2 regions of the Pseudomonas sp. SG20052 genome follow, and region 2 is predicted to be linked to the other one. Evidence: riboswitches for the same ligand, from Rfam matches in the RefSeq annotation. Region 2 holds a riboswitch; the other holds the start of a gene.

Region 1 (7,847 bases), 1.0 Mb from region 2:
CGCCGTGGTCTTGCAGATGCCGTTCGAGAATCAGGTTGGCCGACTGGAAACCAATGCGCCACGCTGTGGTGGTTGGCAGGTTGCGCACGTCCACCGAGTAGAAATTGCGCCCGGTCGGCAGCACGTCCAGACGACCGCGACTCGGCGCGCCGCTGGGGCCGGCCGGGACGAAACGACCGCTCAGGGCATCGAGCAGGCCGCGCATTTCTGCCGGCCCGCAGGCGTCCAGGCGCGGGGCGACGACTTCGCGCAGGCTGTCGAGGATGGCGCGGACGTCGGACCAACCCGCGTCCTGTGGTAACAGGCCTTTGTAGCGAGGGAGTTTGTCGGAATGCCGCATCATCGCGCTGGATTGCGCAGCAGTCCCATTTTCCGGGTCCGCTTCGCGAACCAACGGGAGCAAGCTCCCTCGCCACAGAGGCTCGTTCCCATGAGGTTCGGCGTTGGTATTCAGCGTTTGCGCAATGAGTTGAGCTGCGAACAGTTCGAGGCGTTCGCGGGTATCCCCAGCGGTGCGCCAGGCCTCATCGTTAAGCGATTGCAGTTCCACAGGACGCGGCCCGGCCCATGGCTCGGCCAACGCACAATCCAGCGGATCAAACCCCAGTTCAAACGCTTTGGCCAACGCCCGCAGCAGGCTTGATTGCGCCCCACGACCGTCGTCACGGGGGATGCGCAACAGCGCCAACAACGTATCGATGCGCAAGCGCCCGGTCGGCGACTCGCCAAAGATGTGCAGGCCATCGCGGATCTGCGACTCTTTCAAGTCGCACAAGTACGTGTCCAGCCGTGGCAACCAGATCGCCGCATCGACGTCGCTGTTGAGCTTTTCGTCCAGTTGCAGTTCACGGTCGATGTGCGTGTCGCGCACCAGTTGCAGGATGTCGCGCTGCAACTCTCGGGCGCGGCGCGGATCGAGCAATTGCGCTTCGTAATACTCGTCGGCCAGCAGTTCGAGGTTGCGCAGCGGGCCGTAGGTTTCGGCGCGGGTCAGCGGCGGCATCAGGTGGTCGATGATCACCGCTTGGGTGCGACGCTTGGCCTGGGCGCCCTCGCCCGGGTCGTTGACGATGAATGGATAAATGTTCGGCAGTGGCCCGAGCAGCGCATCCGGCCAGCAGTTTTCCGACAGCCCGACGCCTTTGCCCGGCAGCCATTCGAGGTTGCCGTGCTTGCCGACGTGGATCACGCCGTGGGCGCCATAGGTATGGCGCAGCCAGAAGTAGAACGCCAGGTAGCCGTGGGGCGGTACCAGGTCCGGGTCGTGATACACCGCACTCGGATCAACCTGATAACCCCGCGCCGGTTGAATGCCGACGAAGGTCAGGCCAAAGCGCAGCCCGGCGACCATCATGCGGCCGTCACGGCACATCGGATCGCTTTCGGGCGTGCCCCAGCGCTCCAGCACCGCTTGCTGATTGGCTTTGGGCAATTGGTGGAACATCAGCCGATAGTCGTCCATCGCCAAACTTTGCGCGCAGGGACGCTGATCAAGGGTGTCGAGGTCGTTGCTGACGCCGCCAAGCAACTGTTGAATCAACGCAGTGCCGCTGTCCGGCAACCCGGCAGGCAGCGGATAGCCTTCGGTGTGCAGCGCCCGCAGGATGTTGAGCGCGGCGGCCGGGGTGTCGAGGCCGACACCGTTGCCGATGCGCCCGTCACGGGTCGGGTAGTTGGCGAGGATCAGCGCGATGCGTTTTTCGCTGTTCGGTACCCGGGCCAGATCGATCCAGCGCCGCGCCAGTTCGGCGACGAAATCCATGCGCTCCGGTTGCGCCCGATAGCACACCACGTCCGACTGACTGCGCTCGCTGCGCCACGCCAGGTCCTTGAAGCTGATCGGCCGGCTGATGATCCGTCCGTCCAGTTCCGGCAACGCGATGTGCATCGCCAGATCACGGGGGCCGAGGCCCTGTTCACTGGCGAGCCAACCCGGCTCGTTGTCCTGGGCGCAGATCGCCTGGATCACCGGAATGTTGCGTCGAAACGGCCGCAGATGCGGCGCTTCGGGGCTGGATTGAGCGAAACCGGTGGTGTTCAAGATCACCCCCGCCTCGACGTCGTCCAGCAGGTCCTCGACCACCGTCAGGCAGCCGGGTTCTTTCAGACTGGCCACAGCAATCGGCAACGGATTCAAACCCGCCGCCTGCAAACGCTGGCAGAAAACATCTATGAATGCGGTGTTCGCCGCCTGTAAATGCGAGCGATAGAACAGCACCGCTGCCACCGGTTGACCGGCCTGCCAATCGGCTTGCCAATCGTGAAGGTCGGCGGGGCTCTTTTGCGGGTGGTATATCGCCGTGCGCGGCAGGGTTTGCGGCTCGGCCCAGGCGTAATCGCGACCCAGCCAGCGATTGGCCAGGCAGCGGAAAAAATCCAGGGCATTGGCCATGCCGCCCTGACGCAAAAACTGCCAGAGCCGGTCACGGTCGGCGGCGGCTACGGTGCTCAGGTCGCTGAGTTCCGGGTCCGGGCGGTCATCGCCGGGCACCAGAATCAGCTGAACACCGCGCTGGGACAGCTCCACCAGACGCTCGACCCCGTAACGCCAATAGGCGATGCCGCCGTGCAACGAAATCAGAATGACCTTGGCATGGCGCAACACTTCGTCGACATACAGGTCGACCGACGCGTGATTCTGCACCTGCATCGGGTTGGCCAGGCGCACGCTCGGGTAGTTGTCCGGCAACTGCTGCGCCGCTTCGGCGAGCAGCGCCAGGCTGGAATCGCCGCTGCACAGGATCACCAGCTCGGCGGGGGTTTGTCCAAGGTCGGCAATGTTGTCATCCGACACGAAACCGCCGGGCTGGGTCCTGAGCAGGTGCATGGCTTAAACGCTGAGCGCGGCGCGCAATTGCGCTTCAAGCAGCGTGGCGTCCAGCTCCTGACCGATCAACACCAGACGCGTGTTGCGCGCTTCATCAATGCCCCACTGACGGTCGAAGTGCTTGTCGAAACGTGTGCCCACACCCTGAATCAGCAAGCGCATCGGTTTGTTCGGAATCGCCGCGAAACCTTTGACCCGCAGAATGCCGTGCTGGACCACCAGTTGGGTCAGCGCGTCCAGCAGCAGGCTTTCGTCGGCTTGGGGCAATTCGATGGAAATGGAGTCGAAGGCGTCGTGGTCGTGATCGTCTTCACCTTCGTGGTGGTGATCGTGATGGCTGTGACGGCTGTCGATGTGTTCTTCGGAACCGGCACCGAGACCGATCAGCACGTCCAGTGGCACGCGGCCGCTGCTGGCTTCGATGACTTTGACGGCCGGTGGCAGTTCTTCGGCGACTTCCAGGCGCACCCGGGCCAGATCTTCAGGGCTGATCAGGTCGGCCTTGTTGAGGATCACCAGGTCGGCGCTGGCCAGTTGGTCGGCGAACAGCTCGTGCAGCGGCGATTCGTGGTCCAGGTTCGGGTCGAGTTTGCGCTGGGCATCGACCCGATCCGGGAACGCGGCGAACGTGCCAGCGGCGACGGCCGGGCTGTCGACCACGGTGATGACCGCGTCAACGGTGCAAGCGCTGCGAATTTCCGGCCACTGGAAGGCTTGCACCAGCGGTTTTGGTAGGGCCAGGCCCGAGGTTTCGATGAGGATGTGGTCGAGATCGCCGCGACGGGCGACCAATTCGCGCATCACCGGGAAGAATTCTTCTTGAACGGTGCAGCACAGGCAGCCGTTGGCCAATTCGTAGACGCGGCCGTTGGCCTCTTCTTCGGTACAGCCGATGGAGCACTGCTTGAGGATTTCGCCATCGATGCCCAGCTCGCCGAACTCGTTGACGATCACCGCAATGCGGCGGCCCTGAGCGTTGTCGAGCATGTGCCGCAGCAAGGTGGTTTTGCCCGAGCCGAGGAAGCCGGTAACGATGGTGACGGGGAGTTTGGCCAGTGTTTTCATCGGATGCCCTTTGGCAAGGTGGCGGGCATACGGGACGACAATCGCTGCGACGGATGCGCGCGCGGAAGAGTTCGCCACCGGATCACCCCGCCCGGTTGTAGTGAGAATCTGTGTCGAGGCAGGTCTCCTGGCTGACGGTGTGCCGGTCGATGGACCTGGCATTCGCTGCGCCTTCCCGCGAACCCGTTGCACAGGGTTTGCAGTGGCGTGGCAGCGAACATCACCGTTCACAGTTGCGGGGGCAGCCGCGGCATCGACCGCGTTCCCTTCTTAGCTTCGGCAAATGCCGAAGAACCTCGAAAGCGCAAGGCTACGCATGGTGTGGGGGCGGGTCAATGTCTTGTGGCGCTCTCACCGGCGCCTTCGCGGGCAAGCCTTGCTCCTGCGGGACAGCGGTGCTTTTACAGGAGCGAGGCGTGCCCGCGAAGAATTCACCTGGCTATCGAATGAGAACCCATGCCAATTGACGTCAAACCCCCGCCCATGCTCTCCTACACGCCTTGTTACGGGTGCCCTTCACAGGGTGAAACGGGAAACCGGTGAATCATGTGCTTTACTCCAAGCCATGTCAGTCCGGTGCTGCCCCCGCAACGGTAAGCGAGCGAAGCGTCAGATCCACTGTGCCAGCAGTTCGGCATGGGAAGGTGATGCTTGCAGGTTCAGGCGCAAGCCTTGACCCCTCGTGAGCCCGGAGACCGGCCCGCAACACAAAGTGACCTTTACGTCACTGAATAACAAACCCGCGGTGGGCGGGCGCTGTTTGAACCTCTGCGCGCCCGACTCGCAGGGGTCTTCCATGCGCTCTATTCACCCGCTGACAGACCAGAGGGATGCGCCATGTCGATCATCAGCAGCACCGACCACAGCACCGCCAGCACCACCACAACCCTGAGCCAACGCCTGACCGCCGCCGTGTGTGCGTCGATCCTTGGCGCGTGCCTTGTGTATTTCGCTGGGTTCTCGCACATCGAAGCGGTGCACAATGCCGCGCACGACACCCGTCACAGCTCTGCCTTCCCGTGCCATTGAGACCTGCTGACATGATCAAGCGTATTGCGCAAACCGCAGGTTTCACAGGGCTGCTGGCCGCCCTGCTGCTGACCCTGCTGCAAAGTTTCTGGGTCTCGCCGCTGATTCTGCAGGCCGAAACCTACGAAAAATCCGAGCCGGCCGCTGTTGAAGTTCACGAACACGCTGCCGGTGCCGCCGCTCACACTCACGACGCCGAAGCCTGGGAGCCGGAAGACGGCTGGCAGCGCCTGCTGTCGACCACGGGCGGTAACCTGGTGGTCGCCGTCGGTTTCGCCCTGATGCTCGCGGGCCTCTACACCTTGCGTGCACCGACCAAAACCTCCCAGGGCCTGCTTTGGGGCCTGGCCGGTTACGCGACCTTCGTGCTGGCCCCGACCCTCGGCCTGCCGCCTGAACTGCCGGGCACTGCCGCGGCTGATCTGGCGCAACGGCAACTCTGGTGGATCAGTACAGCCGCCTCCACGGCGGTCGGCATCGCCTTGATCGTGTTCAGCCGTCACTGGCTGATGAAAATCCTTGGCGTGGCGATTCTCGCCGTTCCGCACGTGATCGGCGCGCCGCAACCGGAAGTGCACTCGATGCTCGCTCCGCAAGCGCTGGAAGCGCAGTTCAAAATCGCGTCGCAGCTGACCAACGTCGCGTTCTGGCTGGCCCTGGGCCTGATCAGCGCCTGGTTGTTCCGCCGCAAAAGCGATGGCCAATACCACGCATGATTGATCCCCGCACAGCGCCGACTTTAGTCGTCGGCCTGGGCTGCCAGCGCGGCTGCCCCGCCAGCACGCTGCGGGCGTTGATCGATCAGGCATTGCAGGCTCATCAAATCGGACTTCACCAGATCAAGGCCCTGGCCAGTATCGACCTGAAGCGTGATGAGCCTGGCCTGGTCGAGCTCGCCGAACAACTGGCGTTACCGCTGATGTATTTCAGCAGTAAGCAACTGGAAGGTTACAAACCGCAACTCAGCCATCATTCGGACATCGCGTTCGAACGCACCGGCTGCTACGGCGTGGCGGAAAGTGCCGCCCTGGCCCTCGCCGAACACTTGGCCCAGGCCCCGGCAAAACTGCTGATTTCGCGACAAAAATATGCCCAGGCCACCCTGGCATTGGCCTGCGTTGCGTAAGATCCCCGATAATCCCCGCCTTCGATCATGAGCAATCTTCATCTGAAGCCTTGCCCAAGCCCCTTTTCTGACAGACTCTTTATTCAAAGGAACGGACGATGACCGTCTACTTCATTGGCGCAGGTCCAGGTGACCCGGAACTGATCACCGTCAAAGGCCAGCGGCTGATTCGCAGTTGCCCGGTGATCATCTATGCGGGCTCTTTGGTGCCCGCCGCCGTGCTCGAAGGCCATGGTGCCGAACAGGTGGTCAACAGCGCCGAATTGCACCTGGAGCAAATCATCGAACTGATCAAGACCGCCCATGCCAACGGCCAGGATGTGGCGCGGGTGCATTCCGGTGATCCGAGTCTTTACGGAGCGATTGGCGAGCAGATTCGCTGTCTGCGTGAACTCGGGATTGCGTTTGAAATCATCCCGGGGGTCACGGCGACTGCCGCGTGTGCGGCGCTTTTGGGGGCTGAACTGACCCTGCCCGACATTTCACAGAGTGTGATTCTGACCCGCTACGCCGACAAAACCGTGATGCCGGCCGGTGAAGAACTGGGGAGCCTGGCCCAGCACGGGGCGACCATGGCGATTCATTTGGGGGTCAATCATCTGGAGAAGATCCTGGCGGAGTTGCTACCACATTACGGCGCCGACTGCCCGATTGCGGTGATTCACCGGGCGACCTGGCCGGATCAGGATTGGGTGGTGGGGACGATTGCGGACATTGCCGCGAAGGTTGAAGCCAAGGGATTTCGCCGCACGGCGTTGATTCTGGTGGGTCGGGTGTTGGGCAGTGATCAATTCAGCGAGTCGTCGCTGTACCGCGCCGGACATGCACATCTCTACAGGCCATAGGGTCCTCCCACATTGGATCTGCGGCGGAAACAGATTGGGTATCCAATGATAGCCCCCTGTGGGAGCGAGCCTGCTCGCGATGGGGCCAGTGAATTTCACCCATAAAAAAACGGCACTCACGGGTGCCGTTTTTTCATTTCGCAGCGAACACCTTACTTAGTAGTAGGCGTTTTCTTTCTGCGTGTGGTCAGTCACATCGCGTACACCCTTGAGCTCGGGAATGCGCTCGAGCAAGGTGCGCTCGATGCCTTCGCGAAGGGTGACGTCTGCCTGGCCGCAGCCCTGGCAACCGCCGCCGAATTTCAATACGGCGATGCCGTCTTCGACCACATCGATCAAGCTGACCTGACCGCCGTGGCTGGCCAGCCCCGGATTGATCTCGGTTTGCAGGTAGTAGTTGATACGCTCGTTGACCGGGCTGTCAGCGTTGACCATCGGCACTTTGGCGTTGGGCGCCTTGATCGTCAGCTGGCCGCCCATGCGGTCGGTAGCGTAGTCGACGACCGCGTCGTCCAGGAAAGCTTCGCTGAACGAATCGATGTAAGCGGTGAAGCTTTTGAGCCCCAGCGCGGTGTCTTCAGGTTTCTCTTCGCCCGGCTTGCAGTACGCAATGCAGGTTTCGGCGTACTGGGTGCCAGGCTGGGTGATAAAGACGCGGATGCCGATGCCCGGGGTGTTCTGCTTGGAGAGCAGATCAGCCAGATAATCGTGTGCGGCGTCGGTGATGGTAATAGCGGTCATGGAAACTCCTCGCAGGCTTGGGCGCAGTTTACGCCAATCATCGCGCCGTACAAAGTCCTAGTATTTTTGTCGGGAAAGAGCCGGAACAGCGTTGCTTGCCGGTTCGCCGTCGATCCACTCTTTAAGCCACCGATAGCTGCATTTTTCTACATATTCGTAACTTGCCCAGGAAGCCACGCCGATGGTCACCACACAAACGGCGAACATCACGTAG
Region 2 (7,847 bases):
GCCTTCGCCCAGTTGCGGGCGCTGATGCAATTCACCGTGATAGATCGCCGCCCCGCCCAACTCGACGCCGAGCGCACCGGCACCGGCCGCCATGACGGGCCCGGCGTTGGGACTGTCCCAGGTCGGGCCCTGGGTGCGCCAGCATTTCAAGGCCAGCCGGGTTTTGCCCAGCAGCGCGTAGGTCAACGCCACCAGGCGTGCAGGCATGTAGTTGAGGACATCGTCGATCTTCGCCGCCGCCCAACCGAAACGTTCGAAGCGTTCGTTGCGGTAACCCCACATGGCATCGAGGGTGTTACTCAAGCGATAGAGCACCACACCGGGCGCACCGGCCACGGCAAACCAGAACAGCGCAGCAAATACCGCGTCGCTGCCGTTCTCCAGGACAGATTCAGTGGCGGCACGGGCCACTTCGGTTTGATCCAGTTCGCTGGTCTGACGGCTGACCAAATAACCCACGCGCTTGCGGGCTTCGTCCAGATCATCGCTGCGCAAAGCCTTGGCCACCGGCTCGACGTGCTCACCGAGGCTACGCATGCCGAGGGCGCAATAGAGCGCGAGAATCTCGACAATCCAGCCCACATACGGTGCCCAGGAAAAAGCCGTGGCAAGCAAGGTCAGCGGCACGACCGCGATCACCCACGCGGTGACGCCATGGCTTCGCCAGCCACGTCCCTCACCGTTGAAACGTTGCTCGATACGGTCGGCAAAACGGCCGAACGCCACCAGCGGATGCCAGCGTTTGGGTTCACCCAGCAGCGCGTCCAGCGCAACCGCGGCGACACTCAATAACGCCACACTCATTGACTCACTCCCCAATAATTTTCATACAGCAACTCACTGAGCGGACGCGCCTGCGCCCACCCTTCGAGTACCAGCATCGGCGCCGCATAGAATTCCTTGACCGGGCCGAGGCAAAGAACCGCCAACGGCTTGGCCCCGGGTGGCAAACCCAGCAGGTCCGCCAGCGCTTGCGGTTCGAACAGCGACACCCAGCCCATGCCCAGACCTTCGGCGCGGGAGGCCAGCCAGAAGTTCTGGATCGCGCAGGACAGCGAGGCCATGTCCATTTCCGGCAAGGTGCGACGACCGAAGATGTGGCGCTCGCGATCGTCCATGAGCGCGGCGACCAATACCTCGGCGCAGTCGTTGATGCCTTCGACCTTGAGCTTCATGAATTCGTCAGTGCGCTCGCCGAGGGCTTCGGCGGTGCGGATGCGTTCTTCTTCCACCAGTCGCTGGATGTTGCCTCGCAGGGCCCGGTCGCTGATGCGGATGAAGCGCCAGGGCTGCATCAGGCCGACGCTCGGGGCCTGGTGGGCGGCTTCGAGCAGACGCCGCAACAACTCGGGCTCGACGGTGCCGCCGCTGAAGTGGCGCATGTCGCGACGTTCGGCGATGGCTCGGTAGACCGCTTCGCGTTCGGCTTCGGAGAATGCGTTGTCGGTCATGGCCTCTTCGCGAGCAGGCTCGCTCCTACAGGGGTTAGGTGATCCATTGTAGGAGCGACGGTGCGACGATTCGGCCTGCTCGCGAAGGCGGCATCAAGGTCAGGCGCAAAAAGCGCGGCGACTGCGGTGGGATTGGACGGAAAATAAAAATGCACATAAGAGGCGGTCATCCGCCCCTCTCGGTAAACCGCCTCCGCCCCACGCCCGCCGTTCGGACTGAGTCCACGGGCAATCGGCTCAAGTTCGGTGCTGGTCAAGGAATGGTGATAGGTGTGCCCACGCAGTGAACCTTCCGGCAACTCAACCGCTTGCAACGCCAGCGCGGCCAGACGCTTTTGCATCACCGCATCACCTTTGAGCAAGCCCACCAGTTCGGCGCGAGTACCCTCGACATCAGTCAACGAATCGAGCAGGTACAACATCCCGCCGCACTCGGCCAGCAACGGTTTGCAGGCGGCATGATGGGCGCGGATCGCGTCGAGCATCGAGGTGTTCTGTGACAGCGCCACATGGTGCAGTTCCGGATAACCGCCCGGCAGATAAAGGCTGTCAGCTTCCGGTAGATCAGCATCGCGGATCGGCGAGAAGAACAGCAACTCGGCGCCCATGGCCCGCAGCAAGTCCAGGCTCGCGCCGTAGGTGAAGGCAAACGCTTCATCACGGGCCACGGCAATTCGGATGCCTTTAAGCAAAGGCTCGGCGGCGATCACGTCGGGCCCGGCGAACTCCACGGCAGGCGGCAGCGCCACATCGCAACTGCTGGCCAGCGATTCAGCCGCCGCATCGAGGCGCAGGTCCAGATCATTCAACTCGCTGGCCTGGACCAGACCGAGGTGCCGACTGGGCAATTCGATCCCGGTTTCCCGCGACAAGGCGCCGTACCAGCGCAAGCCTTCCGTCAGGCTGCCTTCGAGCAATTGCGCATGACGCAGCGTGCCCACGCGGTTGGCCAGTACACCGGCAAACGGCAAGTCCGGCTGATACTTCGCCAGCCCCAACGCCAACGCACCAAAGGTCTGCGCCATGGCCGTGCCGTCGATCACGCCGAGCACCGGCACACCGAAGTGCCGCGCCAGGTCGGCGCTGGACGGCGTGCCGTCGAACAGGCCCATGACGCCTTCTATCAGGATCAGGTCGGCTTCCCCGGCCGCTTCCCATAACAGACGACGACTTTCCTGCTCGCCGACCATCCACATGTCCAGTTGATACACCGGCGCACCGCTGGCGCGTTCGAGAATCATCGGATCGAGAAAGTCCGGGCCACATTTGAACACGCGGACCTTGCGCCCCTGATTGCGGTGCAAACGGGCCAGCGCGGCGGTGACGGTGGTCTTGCCCTGACCGGAGGCCGGCGCGGCAATCAATACCGCCGGGCAATGACGATGACTATTCATAAAGTGCGGCTCACAACTCGACGCCTTTTTGCGCTTTGATGCCGGCCTGGAACGCGTGCTTGATCACGCCCATTTCGGTGACTGTGTCGGCCAGTTCGATCATCTCTGGCTTGGCGCCGCGACCGGTGACCACCACGTGCTGCATCGGCGGACGCGCCTGCAAATCACTGAGAACCTGATCGAGGTCGAGGTAGCCGTGCTTGAGGGCGATGTTCAACTCATCCAGCACCACCAGACCGATCGACGGGTCACGCAGCAGTTCCTGAGACACCGCCCATGCGGCCTCGGCGGCGGCGATGTCACGCTGGCGGTCCTGGGTTTCCCAAGTGAAGCCCTCGCCCATCACATGAAAACGCACCTGCTCCGGGAAGCGGCGGAAGAACAGCTCTTCGCCAGTGCTGTTACGGCCCTTGATGAACTGCACCACGCCGCACTGCATGCCGTGGCCCATGGACCGGGCAAGCATGCCGAAGGCCGAGCTGCTCTTGCCTTTGCCGTTGCCGGTCAGCACCAGCAGCAGGCCGCATTCGTTCGGGGAGTTGGCGATGCGTTCGTCGATCACCGCTTTTTTGCGCTGCATGCGCGCCAGGTGGCGTTCGTCACGATCAGGGGAATCAGTCATGGGGAGCTCTCCGTTGAGGCTGGATAACGGCGGGCAGGCACAAGAATAGACGGCAACAAGCCTGGCATCGCCCACCGTGATGCCGTTGGATGAATCAGGCCGGTCTCCGGGCTCATGAGCGGCTTGCGCCGGACTGCGCGCCTTCCCATATCGACAGTCGACACAGTGGCTCAAGACGCAGTCTTTACTCATTTACCGTTGCGGGGGCAGCGCCGGGATCATGACTCTTCGTCGCTTGAAGAGAGTCACTCACCGGCTTCCCTGTTTCACTCTGTCGGCTTCGCCACAGAGCACCTGAAACAAGCCGCGAAGGTTAGAGGGTTGGGGGGGGAGCGTCAATTGAAGACAGGGCACGGATTCTCGATAGACTGCCGCCCATCAATAACCTGACGTCAATCTTGCGCCATACTGCCAGCAGTGATATCAAAGCGCCATAAACCCAACAACACAATTACAAGGGTGAGCGACATGCAAGGCATGATCATCAGTAATCCGAAGCTGGAATTCCTGCGACCGGTGCTGGAACGCTGGTTTGACTGTATCGACCGCTTTAACGCCGTGCGCGGCGATAACGACACGCCTTATTGGTACGACGAGAAAGCCAACCTTGGCCTGCTCTGCGCCGCGGCCTGGATGGCGGAAATGGTCACGCTGCAACAAACGCCGACCCGTAAACAGAACGAAGAAGGCGAACGCAACAGCCGCGCCGACCTGTTTATCGCCACCGCCGAAGAACGCGCCTACCTTCAGGCCACTCAACGCTGGCCGAAGGTCAACAGCCTGAACCTGAGCCAGGCGCTGCAGGACATCACCAGCGACGCCAAACGCATCAGCTACGCCAGCGACCTGAAACTCGGCTGCCTGTTCGTTGCGCCACAAAAGGCCCAACAGAGCGCGACCCCGGAAGAACTCCAGGACATGGTCGACGACCTGCAAAAGGAACACAGCTGCGCCGTGGCCTGGTATTTCCCGTACGCCTATCGCAAGTTGCGCAACGAAGCCGGTCACTATCACCCCGGCATCGCCGTGCTGCTCAAGGAAGCCCGCGGCTGACCGGTTGAACCATAGTGTGTCTAAGCTTCTCTATGACTAAGTCAATGCATTCATAGGGAAGTCCAGCATGCGCAAGCCTCAGCTCGTTCTCGTCATCGCGCTCGCCGGAGGGCTCGCCGCCTGTGGTGAAACCTCCAGCCTGCAAGTCTCCGACGGCACCGGCCCGTCACCCAAGCTGCCCGAGCCGAACAAGACCCTGATCCCGACGGTGAATATCGCCCCGGCGATCGGCTGGCCGGAGGGTGCAAAACCCACCGCTGCGGCAGGCACTCAGGTAGCGGCATTTGCCGAAGGGCTCGATCACCCGCGCTGGCTCTACGTGCTGCCCAACGGCGATGTATTGGTGGCGGAAACCAATGCCCCTCCCAAACCCGATGACGGCAAAGGCATTCGCGGCTGGGTGATGGGCAAAGTCATGGGCCGTGCCGGCGCCGGCGTCCCTAGCCCCAACCGCATCACGCTGCTGCGGGACAAGGACCACGACGGCATCGCCGAAACCCGCACGGTGTTCCTGGAAAACCTCAATTCGCCCTTCGGCATGACCCTGGTCGGCAATGACCTGTATGTCGCCGATACCGACCGCTTGCTGCGCTTTCATTATGAAAATGGCGACACCGCAATCAAGTCGCAGCCGATCAAGGTGGTCGATCTGCCGGGCGGCACGCTGAATCACCACTGGACCAAAAACGTCATCGCCAGCAAGGACGGGAGCAAGCTGTACGTCACCGTCGGCTCCAACAGCAACGTCGGCGAAAACGGCCTGGATCAGGAGGAAGGTCGTGCGGCGATCTGGGAAGTGGATCGCGCCACCGGCAATCACCGGATCTTCGCCTCGGGGATTCGTAATCCGAACGGCCTGGCCTGGGAACCTCAGACCGGCGCCCTGTGGACGGCGGTCAATGAGCGCGACGAAATCGGCAGCGACCTGGTGCCGGACTACATCACGTCGGTGAAGGATGGCGGGTTCTATGGCTGGCCCTTCAGCTACTACGGCCAGCACGTCGATATCCGCGTCGAGCCGCAAAACCCAGATCTGGTGGCCAAGGCCATTGCCCCGGATTATGCGGTCGGCCCACATACCGCATCGCTGGGCCTGTCGTTTGCCGAGGGCAACACACTTCCCGCGCAATTCAAGGAAGGCGCCTTCATCGGCCAGCATGGCTCCTGGAATCGCAAGCCGCACAGTGGCTATAAAGTGATTTTCGTCCCGTTCGCGGGTGGCAAGCCGACCGGCCAACCGGTTGATGTACTGACAGGCTTCCTCAACGAAGATGAAAAAGCCATGGGTCGGCCCGTAGGCGTGGTGATTGATCAGCAGGGCGCTTTGCTGGTGGCCGATGATGTGGGGAACAAGGTGTGGCGCGTTTCGGCCGCTAAATAGCCGCCCTGCAGGGGCGAGGCTTGCCCGCGAAGGCTGTAGGACAGGCAACATCAATGTTGGATGTGCCGATACCTTCGCGGGCAAGCCTCGCTCCTACAAGGGTCAGCGTTTACGACAGAGCGTGAGCCCATCACCCAACGGCAACAACGACAGATCCACACGCACGTCATTCTTCAAGGCGCGATTGAGCGCCTGGATGGCTCGGGTGTCTGCACTCTCGGGACTCTCCTCAAGCACCCTCCCACTCCACAGCGTGTTATCGAACACCGCCAGCCCGCCGACGCGCAGCAGACGCAGTGCATGCTCCAGATAGTTCGGATAGTTGGACTTGTCGGCATCAATGAAGATCAGGTCGAACGCCTCCGGCTGATCCAGCATGGCGAGCGTTTCCAGTGCAGGGGCCAGCCGCAGGTCAATTCGCTCGGCCAGCCCTGCTTCCTGCCAATAACGGCGTGCGATAGCGTTGTAGTCGCCGGGAATGTCGCAGCAAATCAGCGAACCGCCCTGCGGCAATGCAGCGGCCATGCACAGGGCGCTGTAACCGGTAAACGTACCGACTTCCAGCAAGCGCTTGGCACCAATGAGTTTGACCAATAACGCGAGGAACTGCCCCTGCTCCGGCGCTACCTGCCAGCGCGCCATTGGCATCGCCTGGGTTTCGTCGCGCAAGCGCTTGAGCAGCGGCGTTTCCCTCAGGGAAACGTCGAGCAGGTATTGATACAGGGCATCGTCGAGATTGAGAGTGCGAGCGGTCATGACAACCTCTTCGGACAGGACGCTACGGATTACGCGCCAGGTGTTCAGGCTGCAGAACGCGCTTGGCGCTCAGATAAGCCTTCTGCCAGTAAGCCTTGGACAGGCTGTCGAGCTTCACCGTGCCGCCAGTGGCCGGCGCATGAACGAAGCGACCTTCACCGACGTAGATACCGGCATGACTGACCTGGGATCCACCATTGGTGGCGAAGAAGATCAAGTCACCGGTTTGCAGGCCTTCCTTGCCGACGTTGGCCGCCTGCATGCTGATCATTTCTCGGGTGGTACGCGGCAGGGAAATACCGGTGACGTCATGGTAGACGTAACCGATCAGGCCGCTGCAATCGAAACCCGAATCCGGCGTGTTGCCCCCCCAACGATACGGCGTGCCCACCAGGCCCAGCGCGCGGAACAGCACGTCTTCTGCCTCGGGGGAAAAGGGTTGCGGGTTACCGAAAACAATGGGTGCACGAACCACCGGCGCAGGCGGCGGTGTGCGACTGGCGCAGGCGCTGAGCAGCGCTGCGAAGAACATGATTGCGAGGCGGGCCGACATCGTCATAAGCAGAACATCCTGATCTGGCTGCGGCTTTTTCTGCCGGGAAGGCAGAAAAGAAAACCGCCTGCGCAGGACGCAGGCGGTTTGCCATCAATAATAGATCTGGATTCTAGCGGCTATGGGCCAAACTTCAAGTAAGACTTTAAGTTCGCCTTACAAAGTGTCCGCCTACTTCGTTGCGAAGAGGTAGTTGTCGCCACCCACGTGGCGACAGGTTAAGCCTTATTTGCGTGCAGTGACCACGGTCGGAGCCATCGCGAGGGCGCGTTTGGCTTCGATGAAGGTCTTGCTCCAGTAGCTGTCGCCCAGGCTATCGACCCGGACACCACCGCTTTTGCGGCTGCTGGAGTGGATGAACTGGTTGTCACCCAGGTAGATCCCGGCGTGACTGACACGACCACGACGACCATTGGTGGCGAAGAACAGCAGATCACCCGGCTTCAGCGCGCTGCGAGCTACCAGCGGAGCGTCGACGTTGATCATTTCGCGAGTGGAGCGCGGCAGGTTCATGCCGGCTTCTTCACGAAACAGATAACCGATGAAACCGCTGCAATCGAAGCCAGCCTCGGAGGTGCCGCCGAAACGGTAACGGGTACCGATCAGGGACATGCCACGCTCGAGGATGCTGTCAGCC

Evidence for each region. A riboswitch is a leader RNA that binds a small molecule or an ion and turns the genes downstream of it on or off. The one in region 2 is predicted to bind cobalamin.
Region 1: linked by a shared signal. The riboswitch ahead of cobW (cobalamin biosynthesis protein CobW) and the one ahead of cobO (cob(I)yrinic acid a,c-diamide adenosyltransferase) in region 2 are both predicted to bind cobalamin.

Annotation. Positions count from the first base shown of each region.
Region 1 covers NZ_CP134498.1:3,764,085-3,771,931, forward strand. The annotation lists gene cobN (cobaltochelatase subunit CobN) at 1-2,827, opposite strand, end outside; gene cobW (cobalamin biosynthesis protein CobW) at 2,831-3,892, opposite strand; cobalamin riboswitch at 3,992-4,206, opposite strand; cobalamin riboswitch at 4,383-4,611, shown strand; gene RHP74_RS17235 (CbtB-domain containing protein) at 4,730-4,921, shown strand; gene RHP74_RS17240 (CbtA family protein) at 4,933-5,637, shown strand; gene RHP74_RS17245 (cobalamin biosynthesis protein) at 5,634-6,047, shown strand; gene cobM (precorrin-4 C(11)-methyltransferase) at 6,146-6,892, shown strand; gene nfuA (Fe-S biogenesis protein NfuA) at 7,049-7,633, opposite strand; gene RHP74_RS17260 (acyltransferase) at 7,691-7,847, opposite strand, start outside.
Region 2 covers NZ_CP134498.1:4,776,072-4,783,918, forward strand. The annotation lists gene cbiB (adenosylcobinamide-phosphate synthase CbiB) at 1-804, opposite strand, end outside; gene bluB (5,6-dimethylbenzimidazole synthase) at 801-1,451, opposite strand; gene RHP74_RS21925 (cobyrinate a,c-diamide synthase) at 1,448-2,845, opposite strand; gene cobO (cob(I)yrinic acid a,c-diamide adenosyltransferase) at 2,856-3,467, opposite strand; cobalamin riboswitch at 3,547-3,780, opposite strand; gene RHP74_RS21935 (hypothetical protein) at 3,936-4,520, shown strand; gene RHP74_RS21940 (sorbosone dehydrogenase family protein) at 4,588-5,901, shown strand; gene RHP74_RS21945 (class I SAM-dependent methyltransferase) at 6,004-6,657, opposite strand; gene RHP74_RS21950 (C40 family peptidase) at 6,680-7,216, opposite strand; gene RHP74_RS21955 (C40 family peptidase) at 7,436-7,847, opposite strand, start outside.